DNA from 4 places in the Methylobacterium sp. Leaf106 genome. Region 2 is predicted to be linked to each of the others. Evidence: riboswitches for the same ligand, from Rfam matches in the RefSeq annotation. Region 2 holds a riboswitch; each other region holds the start of a gene.
The links. A riboswitch is a leader RNA that binds a small molecule or an ion and turns the genes downstream of it on or off. The one in region 2 is predicted to bind cobalamin.
Positions count from the first base shown of each region.

Region 1: it holds a riboswitch for cobalamin, as region 2 does, so the genes downstream of both, ASF34_RS17720 (TonB-dependent receptor) here and ASF34_RS12975 (CbtB domain-containing protein) in region 2, are expected to answer to the same signal.
Region 3: it holds a riboswitch for cobalamin, as region 2 does, so the genes downstream of both, ASF34_RS08650 (TonB-dependent receptor) here and ASF34_RS12975 (CbtB domain-containing protein) in region 2, are expected to answer to the same signal.
Region 4: it holds a riboswitch for cobalamin, as region 2 does, so the genes downstream of both, ASF34_RS15785 (TonB-dependent receptor plug domain-containing protein) here and ASF34_RS12975 (CbtB domain-containing protein) in region 2, are expected to answer to the same signal.

Region 1 is NZ_LMNB01000033.1:9,712-14,445, reverse strand. It holds gene ASF34_RS17720 (TonB-dependent receptor) at 1-2,018, opposite strand, end outside; cobalamin riboswitch at 2,320-2,517, opposite strand; gene ASF34_RS17715 (TonB-dependent siderophore receptor) at 2,615-4,734, opposite strand, start outside.
Region 2 is NZ_LMNB01000023.1:257,007-261,740, reverse strand. It holds gene ASF34_RS13000 (hypothetical protein) at 1-160, opposite strand, end outside; gene ASF34_RS12995 (RusA family crossover junction endodeoxyribonuclease) at 252-665, shown strand; gene ASF34_RS12990 (hypothetical protein) at 662-1,312, shown strand; gene cobO (cob(I)yrinic acid a,c-diamide adenosyltransferase) at 1,326-1,946, opposite strand; gene cobU (bifunctional adenosylcobinamide kinase/adenosylcobinamide-phosphate guanylyltransferase) at 1,943-2,455, opposite strand; cobalamin riboswitch at 2,562-2,755, shown strand; gene ASF34_RS12975 (CbtB domain-containing protein) at 2,813-2,989, shown strand; gene ASF34_RS12970 (CbtA family protein) at 3,020-3,799, shown strand; gene ASF34_RS12965 (DUF1636 domain-containing protein) at 3,792-4,214, shown strand; gene cobW (cobalamin biosynthesis protein CobW) at 4,211-4,734, shown strand, end outside.
Region 3 is NZ_LMNB01000012.1:148,508-153,241, forward strand. It holds gene ASF34_RS08640 (glucan biosynthesis protein) at 1-792, shown strand, start outside; gene ASF34_RS08645 (catalase family protein) at 956-2,059, shown strand; cobalamin riboswitch at 2,143-2,344, shown strand; gene ASF34_RS08650 (TonB-dependent receptor) at 2,457-4,607, shown strand; gene ASF34_RS08655 (DUF1993 family protein) at 4,654-4,734, opposite strand, start outside.
Region 4 is NZ_LMNB01000031.1:54,963-59,696, reverse strand. It holds gene ASF34_RS15790 (efflux RND transporter permease subunit) at 1-1,405, shown strand, start outside; cobalamin riboswitch at 1,656-1,867, shown strand; gene ASF34_RS15785 (TonB-dependent receptor plug domain-containing protein) at 2,016-3,968, shown strand; gene ASF34_RS15780 (ABC transporter substrate-binding protein) at 3,977-4,734, shown strand, end outside.

The sequences.
Region 1 (4,734 bases), on a different contig from region 2:
TCGGGCCGCGGCGCGGTATTGGAGAAGTCGCTGAAGACCCGGCCGACATTCTGGAGCCCGATGCGCGCCTCCCAGTCACGGGCGAAGGCCCAATTGAGCCAGACATTGGCGACGCGCTCGGGCACGTCGATGGGCTGGTTGCCCGCATAGGACACCGCCCCCTCCCGGAACTCGTCGTATTGCGCGTGGAGCAGAGCGAGGTTGGCGTCGATGCGCCAGCCATCGGGCAGGCGCAGGGCGAGCGCCCCCTCCACCCCGTGCGAGGATTGCCGGCCGACCTGGGTCGAGACATTGGGCTGGCCCGGCACCGCCGAGATCAGCTTGTCCTTGACGATGCGATAGCCGGCGAGCGTCCATTCAAGGGCGCCGTTCAGCGCGAGGCCCTTGGCCCCGACCTCGATCTGCTCGCCGGTGGAGAGGTCGAAATTGGCGTTCGATTGCGACAGGCTGATGAGGCTCCCCACCGGATCGGTGGCGGTGGCGTATTGCACGTAGAGGGCCGAATCCGGCGTCGGGTTGTAGACGAGGCCGAACCGGTAACTCAGGGCCTCGAACGAGCGGGCGAAGGTGTCGCCGGTCTGCAGGTTGCGCCGGTGCAGGGTCGGCGCGTCGAAACGCACGCCGGTGAGGAAGGAGAGCTGGTCGCTCAGGATCAGCCGGTTCTCGGCGAAGACCGAGGCTTGGTTGGTGCTGGTGGCATAGGCCGGGCTGGCGCGGCCATTGGCCGGGAACAGGCCCGGATCGTAATTGTACGGATCGACGCTGGTGACGAGGCTGCTGCCCGCGCTGGAGAAGTTGTTGGTGTGGCGGAAATCCACGTGGTTCACGTCGAATCCGATGGCGAACTCGTTGCGGAAGCCGAACACGTTGCCCTTGAAGGCCGCGTCGAAGCGGTTCCCGACCTGCTCCTGTTGGTGGTAGATTTCGGTATAGCTGGACCGGTCGATGAGGCCCGTGCCGCGATTGAAGCTGTATTGCTCGACATCGAGCCAGTGGCGGCGGCTCTGCAGCCGGTAGGCGGTGTTGCGGATGGTGATGTCGGCGCTCGGCGTCCACTCGGTCTTGAGCTGGGTCCAGTTGTCGGACCAGATGACCTTCGCGCCGTCGACATTGTAGTTGTTGTTGCGCAGGGACTGGACGATCCGGCCATCGACCAGCGGCGTGCCCCAGTAGCGGGCGGGCTCCTGGTAGCCGAGATCGTGGCTGAGGGTCACCGCGAGATCGGGGTTCAGCTGGAACAGCAGCGCGCCCGAGACCGCGAGGTTGCGGAAATCCCCGTTCGGGCTGGTCCAGCCGCCATCGCGGTTGCCGCTGACATTGAGGCGGTAGGCCACCGCATCGCCGATGGGACCGCCGAGATCGACGGCGAGGCGCGCGAGCCCGTCCGACCCGGTGGCGGCGCGGGCGGCATGGATCGGCGTGAAGCTCGGCTTCTTCGAGACCACGTTGACCACGCCGCCGATGGCGCCGTCGCCGTAGAGCACGGAGGCCGGGCCGCGCAGCACCTCGATCCGCTCCACGTTCCAGGTATCGAATGGGAAGGTCACGGTACCGGCTCCCACGAACAGCCGCGTGCCGTCATAGAGTTGCTGGATCGAGTTCGGCCCGGCGAAGCCCCGGCTGGAGAAGGCGCCGTTGCCATTGCCGGGTGAGGCGATGGTGGTGATGCCGGTGGCGTTCTGCGTCACCGCCTCGACCACCGTGTTCTGGCCCCGGATACGGGCGGTCTCGCCGCTGATGACGTCGATGCTGGCGGGCGTCTCCAGCGGCGTCAGGCCGAGGCGACTGGCGCTGCGGGAAGGGGTCGAGAGGTTGAGCCCGACCGGGTTGGCGCGGGTGAAGCCGACCCCGCTCCCCTCCACGGTGAGCTGGTCGAGGGTGACGGCATTCTGGCTGACGGAATCCTGTGCCCGGACCTGACCGGCGAGCAGGGTCGAGCCGAAGAGCGACGCGAGGAAAGCGGTGGCGCGGGCCGGGGATGTCCGCCCGGGCGCGCGGTGGGTGACCTGTCTGGGCATGTTCGTTTTGGCAAACCGGAGTGATCGCTGGCCGAATGCCGCGCCCCCTCTGCTAAATCGTATGTTATAACGTTACAATGCAGCAGACCGGGCAAAATGCCTGCGTGCGGGACCGGACGGTCTCGCCGAAGGCATCCTGAGGAGCGATTCTGTAACGGAAGGAACGGGAACGATCGGGCATCGCAGGCAGACGGCAGGCGCGGCTCAGCGCAGTGGCACGTCACCGCGAACGAAGCCGATGCATTCGCGACATGCGAACGCCCCGACACCCCACCAGGACACCCCGCCCGATGCGTTTCGCGTGTGACCACGACTGACGGCAGGTCTCCTGGCTCGCGGGTCGCCGCCCTCTCATCGTCTTCCCAGGTGATCACCCAGTGACGTGTTGATGAAGGACTCGCCGCTTACAGTTGCGGGGGCAGCCGCGGCATCGGACACAAGGTCCTCACCGCGTTCCCTTTTGATCCCCCGAAGAGGAACCGTCACGCTCAAGCTAGTCGAGGCCGGGAGACCGCGTCAACGACGTCACGGCAACAGCCCAAAAGAAAAGCCCCGGATCTTTCGATCCGGGGCCGATCTCATCGGATGCGCGTCGCCTACCAGCGGTAGGTGACGGAGCCGGTGATGCGGCGGCCTTCGCCGTAATTGCAGCCGACGAATCTGACCTGTTGCGAGCAGGTGCCGACATAGACGCGGTCCGTGATGTTGTTCGCTGCCACCTGGAAGCGCCAGTTCTCGTAGGTGTACCGGAGCGACGCGTCGAAGAGGACGTAATCCGGCACGCGGATGTTGTTCTGGGGATCGCCAAACGATTCCCCGATGTAGCGGACACCGCCGCCGATCCCGAGCCCGCGGAACATGCCGGTCTGGATCGTGTAATCGAGCCAGGTTGCGGCGGTGAAGTTCGGCACCTGTATCGGCCGCTTCCCGACCGCGCTGGGATTGCCATCAGGCGCATTGTCCTTTGTCACTTCGGCCTGCAGGACCGTGAGCGACGAGATGAGCTTCAAGCCGTCGAGGAGGTCGACGGTGGCTTCACTCTCGAAGCCCTTCACCTCGACTTCACCGTTCTGGTAGAAGGCCTGCTGCAACGGATCGCTGGGATTGAAGAACAGGGCGTTGGTCTTCTTTGTGTTGAACACGGAGAAGAGGATCGATGTAGCCTGGCCCGGCGGCTGGAACTTGACGCCGGCCTCGATGGTCTCGCCGATCTCGGGCTTGGCCGGCGTGATGTTGTAGGTCAGTGGCACCGGACCGATGCCGGGCACGTCCATGCTCGTGCTGGTCTGAAGGAAGACCGGTAGCACGTTGAACGAGCGGGCCGCCGAGACATAGGGCGTCAGGCCGTTATCGAAGAGATACGAGAGCCCGACGCGGCCGCTATAGGATTGCGCGTCCTGGTTCGCACCGAAGCTCGTGGGAATCCCGTTCGGGAACGGGATGGCGTTGAGCATTTGGCGCACGGTGTCGATGACCGGGTTCTGGGCGTCGGTCTTCGTCGTCACCCAATCGTAGCGGGCGTTCATGCTGAGCAGCCAGTGATCGTAGAATTTGACCTGATCCTGCGCGTAAACGCCCACTTGGTCCTGTTGCAACCGTGACAGGAGGGAACGCGGAAGCTGGGCGACGGGCTGGCCGTAGACAGGGTTGAGAATGTTGAGCGGGCCGACGAATGGACCGACTCCGAGTAGGCCGAAGCTCGTACCGCCGAACTGGTCACTCTTGTTCTTGATCTTGCTGTAATCGACCCCGAGCAACGCGGTGTTCTTGATGTCACCGAACTGCGCATCGTGCTGAATCTGGGTATCGACGGTGAAGACGCCGTAGTCTTCGAGCCAGGTCTGAGCCTCGCGGTTTACGATGTTGGGCATCGCCGAATTGGTGACGCTCGTGGAATAGATCGCGTTGTAGTCGGTCGAGGCATGGGCGTAGCGCAGGTTCTGGCGCACGGTCCAATGGTCGTCGAACCGGTGGGAGAACTGGTAGCCGCCCTCGAAATGCTCGGCGAGGAAGCGCGAGAAGCCCGGCTCCCCGAGGAAGCGGCTGCGCATCTCCGATTTATAGGGACTGCTGCCCCGGGTGTATTCGCGCGGGATGGCGCGGAACGTGTCGCCGGTGCGGTCTCTCTGATAATTGCCGAGCACTGTCAGGCTGGTATCGGCCGAAGGCGCGAAGGTCACCGCGGGCGCGATGTAGATCCGGTCCAGCGGCGTGTAATCCACCTGCGTGCCGCCTTCGCGCAGCAGGCCGGTGATCCGGTAGAGGATCGTCTTCTCGGGATTGAGCGGGCCGCTCAGGTCGAAGCCGAACTGCTTGCGGTTGAAGCTGCCATAGGAACTGAAGATTTCCCGCAGCGGCTCGACCGTTGGCTTCTTGGTGATGAAGTTGACGAGACCACCCGGATCGTTAAGCCCGAACAGGCCCGAGGTCGGACCGCGCAGCACGTCGATGCGCTCCACGCCGTAGGGCTCGATCGGGAAGCCGGAGAAGCTCGTCTGCGGCAGGCGCATCCCGTCCTTGTAGATGCCGCGCTGGGTCTGGTCGAAGCCACGGATGATCAGCTGGTCGAAGCGGCCGTCCTGCCCCTGGGGCGACGCGATGATACCCGCGCTGTAGGCGAGCGCATCCGCGAGGTTCTCGGCGCCGCGATCCTCGAGTTGCTTCTGCGTCACGACGGACACGGACTGGGGAATCTCGCGGAGGGTCGCATTGGTCT
Region 2 (4,734 bases):
CCAGGAGCCGCGCATTCAGCCCCTCCATCACCGCCAGCGCCTCGACCCGGCCGAGATAGGTGTCCGGCCAGGACGTGACGGATTGGGCGGATGCCGCACCGGCACCGGACAGAAGAATCGTGAGAGGAACGAGGCAGCGCCGGAAGCAGCGACGAGACACAACCCAAGGGCGATTTACAATCATACTATACACGTTGACGAAGCCGTGCATAAGTTGCGGGACCGAAGCCCGCGACGCCAGGTGATCTCTCGTGGAGCTCATCTTTCCCATCGAGTTCCTCGTCAGCGGCACACCGGTCTCGTTCCAATCGGCCCGACCGAGTTCCAAATCGCAGTGGAAGCAGAAGGTCCGGGCAGCAAGCGACGGCTCTTTGCCCGAGAACCACTTCGCCTGCGAGGGCAAACTCGCCGTGACGCTGTTCTACTTCCCGGTCGGCCCCGTGCAGGGCGACGTGGACAATATCGTCAAACTGGTTCTCGATACCCTCAACCAGCATATCTACATGGATGATTCCCAGATCGAACGGGTAGTCATCCAGAAGTTCGAACCGCAGCGGGTTTTTTCTTTCACGCAGCCGAGCCCAGTCCTGGCGGCGGCTCTGTCGGCACAGAAGCCGATCCTATACGTAAGGCTTTCGGACGATCCCTTCGAGGAACTGGCATGAGCGGCATGGAATCAGAACGGCCGGTCCTCGACCTCATCATCCCGGCACTTACGGATGCCGGCTACGAGGTCTATACTCACCCTTCACGCCAGCTTCTGCCCTCCTTCATGGGCGACTACATTCCAGACGCCATCGCGCTTGGCAAACCAAAGAATCTGGCGATCGAAATCGTACGGGATGGCACGCGATCCGGAAGCCGGGAAAGGGTCGCTGACCGGTTCCTCGGTGTCACCGATTGGGAGCTTCGGATCTACTACGCCCGCTCCGGCGGCGGCGTGCCCGCCATCGACGGCGTGACGCCAGACATCATCGACCGCACGATTACGAAGGTCGAGGCCCTCATCGCGGCCGGCCAGATGGAAGCGGCTCTGCTGCTAGGCTGGTCGACCTTCGAAGCCATCGGGCGGGCCTTGATTCCGAACCGCCTGTCACACTCTCAATCGCCCGCACGGCTGATCGAGCAGCTCGCGGGCGAAGGCATCGTGACGCCGGACGAGGCGGATCGTCTTCGTCCCATCGCGAACCTGCGCAACGCCGTCGCCCACGGGGCCTTGCAGCGCGACCTCGATCGCACCGCCCTGGAGGATTTCGTCGCCACGCTGAAGCTCGTCCTCCACGAGAACCAGCCGGTCGGCGCTGGGGCCTGACCGCGCCCAGTAGTCAGAACTCGATCCCCTCCTGCGCCTTCACCCCGGCGGCGAAATGGTGCTTCACGCTGCCCATCTCGGTGACGAGGTCGGCGGCCTCGATGAGGGCCGGCTTGGCGTTGCGCCCGGTGACGATGACGTGGAGATCGGGCCGGCGCGCCCGGAAGGCCGCCACCACGGCGTCGATGGGCAGGTAATCGTAGCGCAAGGCGATGTTGAGCTCGTCGAGGAGGACGAGGCGGATGGTCGGGTCGGCCATCAATTCCTCGGCCTTGGCCCAGGCATGCTCGGCCGCCGCGATGTCGCGGGCTTTGTCCTGGGTCTCCCAGGTGAAGCCCTCGCCGAGCGTATGCCATTCGATCTGGTCGCCGAAAGCCTTCAGCGCGTGCTTCTCGCCGGTGTCCCAGGCGCCCTTGATGAACTGGACCACGCCGACCCGCCAGCCATGGCCCAAGGCGCGCAGGAGGAGGCCGAGCCCGGCCGTGGTCTTGCCCTTGCCGGGGCCGGTATTGACGATGAGAAGGCCCTTCTCGATCGTCTTGGCCGCGACCTCGGCGTCCTGGACGGCCTTGCGCTTCTCCATCTTCTCGCGATGCCGTTCGGCCTCCGGATCGTTCGTGTCTGACTCGCTCATGCGGCTGCTCCGGGTTGGGGTTTCACGATCATCGGCAGTCCCGCCACCATGAACACCACATGGTCGGCCCGTGCGGCGAGGCGCTGGTGCAGGCGCCCGGCCGCGTCGCGGAAGCGGCGGGCCAGCGCGTTGTCCGGCACGATACCGAGCCCGACCTCGTTGCCCACCAGCACCACCGGGCCAGGCGCACTGCCGCAGGCCTCGATCAGCGCGGCGCTCGCCGCCTCGGTATCGGCCTCGGACAGGATCAGGTTGGTGAGCCACAGGGTCAGGCAATCGACCAGCACCGGCCCGGTCGCCGCAGCGACGGCCTCGGCCAGGTCGATCGGCACGTCCCGCGTGATCCAATCGGGCGAGCGGCGCGACCGGTGAAGGGCGACGCGCTCGCGCATCTCGTCGTCCCAGGCCTGCGCGGTGGCGAGATAGAGCCACGGCGCGGGGCAGGCTTCGATCAGGCGCTCGGCGTGCAGGCTCTTGCCCGAGCGCGCGCCGCCGAGGACCAGTGTCATTCTTGGGGAAGGCTGCCGCATGGCTCCCTTTAGCGCGAAACCGCCCTGCCCCGTCAAAGCCGGTAAAACGCTTTGGCGGCGCGTTGTCAGCGGTCGCGCGAGCGCGTAGAAGCGAGGTTCGGACGGTGCCCCGGCGACGGGGTGAAAAGGGAATGCGGTGAGGGCTCGCGCCTGAAACCGCAGCTGCCCCCGCAACTGTGAGCGGAGACGGGCCTGCCATCGGCCACCGGAGCGATCCGGGAAGGCGGCAGGACCGGATGACCCGCGAGCCAGGAGACCTGCCTTCCGAAGGGGACCTAATCGTCCTCCCGCTCGATCCTCGAACGCCGCCGGCGGGGCGGCCGGAGACCTGACACGATGACCACCAACACCCTCGTCCTCACCGGCACCCGCAGCAACGAGCGTCTCGGCGCGGTGCTCATGGCCGCCTTCCTCGGCCTCGGGCTCGTCTTCATGGCCGGCTTCGCCCCGGCGATGGCGCTGCACAACGCGGCCCACGATTTCCGGCACGCCCAGAATTTCCCCTGCCACTGACCGCCACGCGCTCAGTCAGGACCTGATTCCATGATGATCCGACTCGTGTCGGCGGCCCTGGTCGCCGGCTTCCTGGCGGCTGTCGTCGCCACGGGCTTGCAGTTCGCCCTCACCTCGCCACTGATCATCGCGGCCGAGCGTTACGAGAGCGGCGAAGCCACTGCGCCGGCCGCGCAGTGGATGCCGCGCGGCGCCTCGCCGGCCTCCCTCATCGTGCCCGTCCATTCGGGCCACGACCATGGCGGCAAGACGGACGGTGTCGAAGGCGGCGAGGTCGCACCGGCCTGGCAGCCCGGGCCCGGCCTGCCCCGTATGGTCTTCACCGCCCTCGCCACCCTCGTCGGCGGCGTCGGCTATGCCCTGTTGCTGGGCGCGGCTCTCATCGCCTGCGGGCGGGAGCCGAGCCCGGAAACCGGCCTGCGCTTCGCCGTCGCGGGGTTCCTCGCCGTGGCTCTCGCCCCGGCCCTCGGCCTGCCGCCGGAATTGCCCGGCATGGAGGCAGCTCCGCTCGCCGAACGCCAGTTCTGGTGGATCATGACTGCGGCCGCCACCGCCATGGGGCTCTACCTCATCGCGATCCGCCGCTCCCCCATCGCCATCGCCGGAGGGATCGTGCTCCTCGTCGCACCGCATCTGGCAGGCGCTCCGGAGACGAGTCACGCCGCCTCCGCCCTGCCCCCGGGCTACGCGGCCCAATTCGCCGCTCGGTCGCTGGGCATCGCCTTCGTGTTCTGGGCGGTGATCGGCCTCGCCTTCGGCTGGGCCTGGAACAGCGTCGGGCGCAAGAACCCGGCGACGTCGCATGCCTGACGAGGACATCCCGGCCGGCAGCGCGGTCGTACTCTACGTCTGCGCCACCTGTCGCACGGCCGGCGACACGTCCGAGCCCCGCGCCGGGGCCCGCCTCGTCTCGGCACTGCGCGAAGTGGTGACGGAAGCAGCGATCGAGGGCATCGCCGTCGAGAGCGTGGATTGCCTCTCGGTCTGCAAGCGACCCTGCACGGTCGCCGTGGCGTCCGAAGGCCGCTGGACCTACGTCTACGGCGATCTCGACCCGGTCGAATCGGCCAGAACCATCCTCGCGGGCATCGGCCTGTACGCGGAGACGCCCGACGGCATCGTGCCCTGGAAGGCACGGCCGGAAGCGTTCCGCAAAGGCGTCGTCGCCCGCATTCCCCCGTTTCCTCCGCCGCGCGCGGACAGAATTTCGGACGCCGCCGAATGAGCATCGTCGAGAAGATCCCCTGCACCATCGTCACCGGCTTCCTCGGAGCCGGCAAGACGACCCTGGTGCGTCACCTCGTGGAGAATGCCGGCGGTCGTCGGCTCGCCATCATCGTCAACGAGTTCGGCGATATCGGTTTCGACGGATCGTTCCTGGCCGCCTGCGGCATCGAGGGTTGCCAGGACGAGGACATCGTGGAACTGGCCAATGGCTGCATCTGCTGCACCGTGGCGGACGATTTCGTGCCGGCCCTGAACAAGCTGCTCGACCGGGCCGACCCGCCCGAGCACATCCTCATCGAGACGTCCGGCCTCGCTCTGCCAAAGCCCCTGGTCCAGGCCTTCCACTGGCCGGCGATCCGCTCGCGGGTGACCGTGGACGGGGTGATCGCGGTGATCGACGGACCGGCCGTGGCGGCCGGCTTCTTCGCCGACGATCCGGCGGCCCTCGCCGCCCAGCGCGCCGACGATGCCAGCGTCGATCACGACAACCCGCTGGAAGAGGTGTTCGAGGACCAGCT
Region 3 (4,734 bases), on a different contig from region 2:
CTCACCAGCATGTTCTTGCACGGAGAGAACGGTCCGGGCGCGCGCGGAGCCGCGCCCTTCGACGATTTTAGGCCCCAGGTTCACGATTCCGATGGGCTGGTGGTGGCGACCAAGGACGACCGCCTATGGCGTCCCTTGAGTAACGGACGGCGCGATCCGCAGATCTCGGCGTTCCGGGTCGATTCCCTCGATGGGTTCGGACTTCTCCAGCGCGAGCGAAGCTTTGCCGCCTATCTCGACGTCCAGGCCCGACACGAGGCGCGGCCCGGCCTCTGGGTCACGCCCCAGGCGGGGTTCGGCGCCGGGGCGGTGCAGCTCTTCGAGATCCCGTCCCGCGAAGAGTATATGGACAATATCGTCGCCGCCTTCGTGCCGGACGCACCCGTCACGGCGGGAAGCGCCCTCGACCTCGCCTACACCCTCGCCACCATCGGGGCCGAACCGGACACCGCCGTACTGAGCGCGCTCGCCCGGGTGGTCTCCACCCGTGTCGGTTCGGCCGAGCGCCTGCGGCCGACCACGCCGCCGAGTCCGGAGCGGCGCCTCTACGTCATCGATTTCGAAGGACCGGGCCTGCCCACCGGCCCGGACGGTGACATCGCGGCCGAGGTCTCGGCCAGCGCCGGCGCCATGGTCGATCCGGTGGTGGAGCGGGTGCCCCAGACCGGGGGCTGGCGCCTCTACGTGGAATGGCGCCCGGCGACGCCGTTGCCGCCCGGCGACGTGATCCTGCGGGCGCGCCTCATGCGCGGCGGGCGTCCGATCAGCGAGACCTGGGACAACGCCGCCTGATCGCCGATTTCACGACTTGGCGAGTTGCCGCAGGGATCGGAACGGGAGCACCGGTCGGGGATTCTCAACTTGGAACACCACCAAGTTGCGGAGCCGCCCGGTTCCCTCAAGGCCATCGAAGCGCCTCGGGGCGCGGCATCCGCCATCCCCCGGAGCAGCACCCTTGGCGATCGAGTCCCCCTACCTGCGCTACACGCCCGCCGTCGAGACCCCTGACGCCGACGAGGCCGAGACCAGCCGGTCCCTGAACGAGACCATGCGCTCCATCAGCGAGACGACCCTCGCCCATGGCGGTCATGCCATCCGCAGCGTCCACGCCAAGGCGCATGGCGCCTTGAGGGCCGAGTTGGAGGTGGCGCCCGGCCTATCCCCCGAACTGGCGCAGGGCCTGTTCGCGAAGCCGGGGCGCTACCCCGTGGTGATGCGCTTCTCGACCATTCCGGGCGACATCCTGGACGACAGCGTCTCCACCCCGCGCGGGGTGGCGATCAAGATCGTCGGTGTCGAGGGCGAGCGTCTCGAAGGCTCGGAAGGGGATGCCACGCAGGATTTCGTGCTCGTCAACGGCCCGGCCTTCTCCGCACCCGGACCGAAGCAGTTCCTGGCGACCCTGAAGCTCCTCGCCAAAACCACGGATCGGGCGGAGGGGCTCAAGAAGGTCGCCTCGGCGGCGTTGCGCGGCGTGCAGAGCGCGGTCGTGGCGGCCACCGGTTCGCCGAGCCCGGCCCTGGCGACGCTGGGCGGACAGCCCGAGACGCATATCCTGGGCGACAGCTTCTACAGCCAGGTTCCGCTGCGCTTCGGCGATCACATCGCCAAGATCGCGCTCGTCCCGGTCTCGCCGGACCTGACGGCGCTCACCGACAAGCCGCTGGACGACACGAGCGCCCCCAACGCGATCCGCGAGGCGGTGCTGGAGCATGTCCGCACCCATGGCGGCACCTGGGAGTTGCGGGCGCAGCTCTGCCTGAACCTCGACGACATGCCGGTGGAGGACGCCTCCGTGGTCTGGTCGGAGGCAGCGAGCCCCTACCGCACCATCGCCACCCTCACCGCCGCTCCGCAGACGAGCTGGAGCGAGGCCCGCGCGGCTTTCGTCGATGACGGCCTGTCGTTCAGCCCGTGGCACGGGCTGGCTGCGCACCGGCCGCTGGGCGGCATCATGCGCATGCGCAAATCGGCCTACGAGATGGGCAAGCGCTTCCGGGCCGAGACAAACGGCCGCCGCATCGAGGAGCCGAGGAACCTCGACTCACTCCCGGAGTGATGCCGGACGTTGCCGTGATGCGACAGGGCGGCGGCGATGGTCGATGCGGGAACATCTCGCCATTGACCCTCCCGGCGCGGCCGACCTAGCCTGACGATGACGGTTCCTCTCCGGAGGATCAAAAGGGAACGCGGTGAGGATCTTGCATCCGAAGCCGCGGCTGCCCCCGCAACTGTAAGCGGCGAGCCCATCATCAACACGTCACTGGATGCTCCGGTATCTGGGAAGACGATGAGAGGGCGGTGACCCGCGAGCCAGGAGACCTGCCGTCAGTCGTGGTCACACGCGAAACGCATCGGGCGGGGTGTCTTGGTGGGGTGTCGGGGCGTTCGCATGTCGCGAACGCATCGGCTTCGTTCGCGGTGACGTGCCACTGCCGTCGCCCGAGGTTTCGCCCGTGTCCGCCCATCCTCCACGCGCTCTCCATCCCCTCCTCGTCCTCGCGCTGCTGACATCCGCGTCACCGGTCCTCGCCCAGTCCGGCGCGGCGACCACCGCCGAGGCGACCCTCGACGAACTTTCCGTGGCCGCCGACCTGCGTCCGCCCCCCGCTGCCGGTCCCGGCCTCGGCGGGGCCACGGGCGGAACCGGCGGGGCCGAAGCGTTCGGCGCCCTGTCCGCTCCCGCGCTGACGTCGAGTTCCGGCGTCATCACCGGCAAGGCCCTCAACGACCGGCCGGTCACCCGCCCCGGCGAGGTACTGGAAGCCGTGCCCGGCCTCATCGTCACGCAGCATTCCGGCGAGGGAAAAGCCAACCAGTACTTCCTGCGCGGCTTCAACCTCGACCACGGCAGCGACATCGCCATCACCATCGACGGCATGCCCGCCAACATGCGCACCCATGGCCACGGCCAGGGCTATGCCGACATCAACTTCCTCATTCCCGAGCTCGTCGGCGCGGTGGAGTTCCACAAGGGGCCGTATTTCGCCCGCGACGGGGATTTCGCCTCCGCCGGCTCGGTGCGGATCGACACGATCGACGCGGTGCCCCGCCCTCTCGCGCTCACATCCATCGGCAGCTTCGGCTACAAGCGGGCGCTCACCATCGCCTCCGCACCCCTCGGGGAGGGAACGCTCCTCGCCGCCGGCGAGGCTCAGGTCTATGACGGCCCCTGGGTGGTGCCGGACGACATCCGAAAGCTCAACGGCGTCCTCCGCTACAGCCAGGGCACCGCCCTCGACGGGTTCTCCCTCACCGGCATGGCCTATTCCAACCGCTGGACGGCGACGAACCAGATTCCGCAGCGGGCCATCTCGGAAGGCCTGATCGGCCGCTTCGGCACCCTCGACCCCAGCGATGGGGGCGATGCGAGCCGCTTCTCCCTGTCGGGCCGCTGGAGCCGGTCGGACGACGGCGGGGTCACCCGCGCCAGCGCCTATGTCCTCCGCTCGAACCTCAACCTGTTCAACAACTTCACCTATTTCCTCAACGATCCGGTCAACGGCGACCAGTTCCGCCAGCTCGACAGCCGCACCGTCGCCGGCGGCGAGATCGCCAGGGTGTTCAAGGGTGAGCTGTTCGGTCTCGCCATGGAGAACGAGATCGGCGTGCAGGCGCGGTTCGACGACATCCATGTGGGCCTGTTCAACACGCGGGCGCGCACCTCCCTCTCCACCGTGCGCGACGACCGCGTGCAGGAGGGCAGCGCCGCCCTCTACTTTGAGAACCGCCTGCGCTGGACCGACTGGCTGCGCACCAGCGTCGGCCTGCGCGCCGACGCCTACGACGCCACCGTGAGATCGAACAATCCGTTGAATTCGGGCCATGCGCGGGACGGCATCGTCAGCCCCAAGCTCGGCGTCGTGTTCGGCCCCTGGATCGGGACCGAGCTGTTCGTGAATTACGGCGAGGGCTTCCATTCCAACGACGCCCGGGGCGCGACCATCACGGTCGATCCGGGCAATCCCCTGTTCCCCCTCGACCGGGTGCCCCTGCTGGTGCGCTCGGTGGGCTCGGAAGTGGGCCTCCGCAACCGTTCCATCGCCGGCCTCGAATCGACGGTGACTCTGTTCCAGCTCGATTTCGACTCCGAAAACCTGTTCGTGGGTGATGCCGGCACCACCGAGCCGAGCCGCCCGAGCCGGCGCACCGGCATCGAGTGGACCAACCACTACGCGGTGACGCCCTGGCTCGCGCTCGATGCCGACCTCACCGTCACCCATGCGCGCTTTGCCGACCGCGACCCTGCGGGGAGCCGCATCCCCGCCGCCCCCACCGCCATCGCGGCCGCCGGCTTTACGCTGGGCGAGTCGCTGGGCTGGTTCGGTACGCTACGGCTTCGCTATTTCGGCCCACGCCCGCTCATCGAGGACAATTCCGTCCGCTCGAAGCCCACCACCCTGGTGAACGGCCGCATCGGCTACAATTTCGACAACGGCGTCACGGTGCAGCTCGACATCCTCAACCTGCTCAACGTCAAGGCGAGCCAGATCGACTATTTTTACGAGTCGCGGCTGCGGGGAGAGCCGGCGGGCGGGGTGGCGGACACGCATCTGCATCCAGTGGAGCCGATGGCCGTGCGGTTGACGGTGGCGGGGCGGTTTTGAGGAATGGGAGCGGGTTGCGGGCAGCCAAGCCGCTCTCCGGTCATGCTCATGGCAGCGATCCGGGCCGGAGATACGCGAACATGTGAGGCACATAGTCGGCTTTGCCGAGCGCGATGCCGTGATGTCG
Region 4 (4,734 bases), on a different contig from region 2:
CCCCGAGGTCGCCTCGGTCTACGGCAAGGCCGGACGGGCCAATACCGCGACCGACCCGGCGCCGAGCGAGATGTTCGAGACCATCGTCAACCTGAAACCGAAGGCCGAGTGGCGCCCCGGGGTCACGACCAGGAGCCTAAAAGCCGAAATGGACGCGGCACTCCAGTTCCCCGGAGTTTCGAATGCCTGGACCCAGCCGATCCGCGCCCGGATCGACATGCTCTCGACCGGCATCCGTACGCCGGTCGGGATCAAGGTGCTGGGGACGGACCTCACCGAGATGGAGAAGGTCGCCCGCCAGGTCGAGGCGGTTGTGAAGGCTGTCCCGGGTACGTCGAGCGCCTACGCCGAACGCGTCCAGGGCGGCTACTTCCTCGACATCACCCCCGACCGCGAGGTGCTGGGCCGGTATGGGCTGACGGTCGGCGACGTGCAGGACGTGATCGCCATGGCGCTCGGCGGCGAGAGCGTCACCAACACGGTCGAGGGCCGCGAGCGCTACACCGTCAACGTGCGCTACCCCCGGGCCTTCCGCTCCGACCCGCGGTCCATCGCGAACGAGGTGCAGGTGCCGATCCCGGACGGGGGCACGGTACCGCTCGGCGAGGTCGCCAAGGTGCAGTTGAACCGCGGCCCGACCCAGATCCGCACCGAGAACGGCCAGCTCGCGGTGTTCATCTACGTCGACGTCGCCAATCGCGACCTCGGGGGTTACGTCGCCGAGGCCAGGGCGGCGGTCGCCAAAGAGGTGAGCCTCCCGCAAGGCACCCTCGTGCAGTGGAGCGGACAGGTCGAGTACCTCGACCGGGCGACGGCCCGGCTCAAGGTCGTGGTCCCGCTGACGCTGCTGATCGTGTTCCTGCTGCTCTACCTCAATTTCCGTCGGCTCACCGAGACGCTCATCGTCATGCTGTCGCTGCCCTTCGCCCTCGTCGGTGGGGTCTGGCTGATGTGGTGGATGGGCTTCAACCTGTCGGTGGCGGTCGCCGTCGGCTTCATCGCGTTGGCCGGCGTCGCGGCCGAGACCGGCGTAATCATGCTGGTCTACCTCGACCACGCGCTGGCCGAGATCCGGGCAGGATGCGACCGCGACGGGAGGGCGTTCACCCAAAAGGACTTGGGGCGAGCCATCATGGTCGGCGCGGTTGAGCGAGTGCGCCCGAAGATGATGACGGTGGTCGCAATCATGGCCGGGCTCCTGCCCATCCTGTGGAGCACCGGGTCGGGCTCTGAGGTGATGCAGCGGATCGCCGTGCCGATGATTGGCGGCATGGTCTCGTCCACCATCCTGACCCTGGTCGTGATCCCGGCGGTCTACGGGCTCGTGAAAGGATGGGGCCTGCCACGGTCCGAACCGAATGCCATTGACCCCGAGGCCCGACTTTTAACGTTAGGAACAATCTGACGGATGGAACCCATGCCCTGGGCCCACTCCCGACCCCTTGCCGACCTTCGGAAGGTCCGCTCCAAAGCTGTCGAGGCAGAAGTCAACGACTGAGTTGGGTGGTTATGCGAAGGTCTGCTTTCGGGCCGAATTTTTGAAAAGCGGACGCTGCATAGCACCGAGGCAAACCTTCGTAAGTGCTGACCTGTAACCTTCCAGGCACACATCGTCGGAAAGCCTTTGCGTGCCATTGACGGCGGACGCTTTGATCGCGCTCCTTATCTCCGACGGTTCCTCCCCGGAGGATCAAAAGGGAACGCGGTGAGGATGAGGTCCGAAAGGGCCTCCCCGAAGCCGCGGCTGCCCCCGCAACTGTAAGCGGCGAGCCCATCATCAACACGTCACTGGGTCTTCGGGCCTGGGAAGACGATGAGAGGGCGGTGACCCGCGAGCCAGGAGACCTGCCGTCAGTCGTGGTCACACGCGAAACGCATCGGGCGGGGTGTCCTGATGGGTGTCGAGGCGTTCGGCTGTCCTTACGGCAGGCAAGCGCCCAGGCCTCGTTCGCGGTGACGTGCCACAGACGTCGCCCGAGGCTTGTCCCGTGTCCTTCCCCTCTCGATCCGCGTGCTTGCGCACGCTCGCGCTCGCCTGCGCCTCCCTTCCCGTATCCGCCCTGGCGCAGCAGACCGCCGCCCCCTTCGCCGACGTCCCGCGCGGGGCAGAGGCGGCCGTCACGCTCTCCGAGCTTTCCGTCTCCGCCACCGGCGTGCCGACGCCCGTCGACCAGGTCGGATCGAGCGTCACCGTGCTCACCGCCGCCACTCTGGAGGCCCAGCAGCGCCGCACCGTCCCGGATGCCCTCCAGCAGGTGCCGGGCCTCAACGTCGTGCAGACCGGCGGCCCGGGCGGTCAGACCTCGGTATTCATCCGCGGCTCGAACTCGAACCACGTGAAGGTGCTCATCGACGGCATCGACGCGACCGACCCGTCGAACCCGAACGGCTCCTTCGACTTTGGGCAACTCCTGACCGACGACCTCTCCCGCATCGAGGTGCTCAGGGGTCCCCAGAGCGGCCTCTACGGCAGCGACGCCATCGGCGGCGCGATCTCCTTCACGACGAAGCGTGGCGAAGGACCGGCCAGGGCAACCGCGCGGATCGAGGGCGGCTCATTCGGAACGTTCAACCAGAGCGGCCGGATCAGCGGGTCGGAAAACGGCTTCGACTACTCGGTGTCGATCCAGCATCTCCGGGCTGCCGCAACGCCTGTGACGCCGCCCAACCTCGTCGCCCCAGGAACGACGACCCGCCCGAACTACTACGACAACGAGACCGTCTCGGCGAAGTTCGGCTACCAGTTCACCGACACGTTCCGAATCAACTCGATCACGCGGTTCATCAACTCGAAGCTGCTCTTCAGCGGCGACGACTATGGCACCTTCCCGGTGACGCTGGGCGGCCTGCGCAGCCAGGCGGACGTGCAGCAAGTCTTCACCCGCAACGAGGCCGAGTGGACACCGTTCGCCGGTTTCCACAACGTCTTCGCGATCAACTACTCGAACCTCTACAACCGCCAGGTCCAGAACGCGTACGACCCGTTCAACCCGCTCCCGACCGCCGGCCTCGGCGAGCGCACGCGGTACGAGTACCGCGGCGACTACCAGCTCTCGCCCGGCAACCTCGTTCTGTTCGGCGCGCAGCGTGACGACGAGAGCCTGTCGACCACCGATCCGAACCCGTTCGGTTCCGGCAACCTGCGGGCCAGGAACGGCAATACCGCCGGCTACGGCGAGATACAGCTGACGCCGTTCGACCGTGCCTCTTTCGTCGCCAACGTTCGCCACGACGAGAACGACGCCTTCGGACCGGCCACCACGTTCCGCGTCGCCCCGAGCTACATCCTGCCGTTCACCGACACGCGGATCAAAGGCAGCGTCGGCACCGGCTTCAAGGCGCCGACCCTGAGCCAGCTGTTCCAGAGCTTCCCGGCGTTCAACTTCTTCGCCAACCCCAACCTCAAGCCGGAAGAGAGCCTCGGCTACGATGCCGGCTTCGAACAGCCGCTCGGCGAGCGCGTTCTCGTCGGCGCGACCTATTACGCCAACGACTTCAAGAACCTGATCAACACCAACGCCAGCTTCACCTCGAACGAGAACGTCGGGCGAGCCGAATCCTACGGGGCCGAGGCCTTCGTTGCGGTCCGGTTCACCGACACGCTCTCGGGCCGGGTCGACTACACCAACACCGTGACCAAGAATGAGATTACCAACCAGGAGCTCCTGCGCCGGCCCCGCCACAAGGGCAGCGCCACCGCTCAGTGGACGCCGATCCCCGGCCTGAGCTTCAGCGGGACGGTGATCGTGCTTGGCCACTTCGTAGACGGAAACCGAGACTTCTCGATCCAGAGGCTGAAGAACCCGGGCTTCACCCTGGTCAACCTCGCGGTCAACTACGATGTGAACGAGACGGTGAGTGTGTTCGGCCGGATCGATAACCTGTTCGACCGCCGCTACGAGAACCCCACCGGCTTCCTCGGGCCGGGCCTCGCCGTGTACGGCGGCGTCCGCGTGACGACGTTCTGAGGATTGCGATGTCGATGCGATGGACGCTGGCTGCGCTAGCGATTGCGGTCTGGCCTGGTCTGTCAGGTGCGGGGTGGGCGGCAGACGAGCCGGCGCATCCGGTCCACGTCGTCTCGATGAACCTCTGCGCCGACGAGCTGGTCCTGCGGCTCGCCGACCGCGACCAGGTCACCGCAGTGACCTACCTCGCCCATGACCCGCGCAGCTCCACCGTCGCGCGGGAGGCCACCGGCATCGCGGTGACCCGTGGCCTGTCGGAGGAGATCGTCGCGCTCCGGCCCGACCTCGTCGTGGCCGGAGCCTTCACGACGCGGACCACGGTGGGCCTGCTCAAGCGCGTCGGCTTCCCCCTTCTCGAACTCGGCGTACCCAACGACTTCGAGGGGGTGCGGGCCCAGATCCGGACCGTCGCCGCGGCCCTCGGGCACCCGGCGCGCGGCGAGGCGATGGTCGCGGACCTCGACGCGCGGCTGGCGCAGGTGGTGCCGGCGGCAAAACCGTTGCGGGCACTCGTCATGCGCCCGAATGCCTTCACGGTCGCACCCGGCAGCCTTGGCGATGCGATCATCCGCGCCGCCGGCCTCGTCAACGTTGCGGCAGAACTCGGTCGCGACCGCTTCGGCCAGGTCCCGCTGGAAGCGGCGGCCTTCGCCGACGCCGACCTCATCGTCCTCGACGAGGGGGAGCCCGGCGCGCCGTCGCTGGCCGATGCCCTGCTGCACCATCCCGTCCTCGACGCGCTACGTCGGCAGGGGCGTACCGTCTC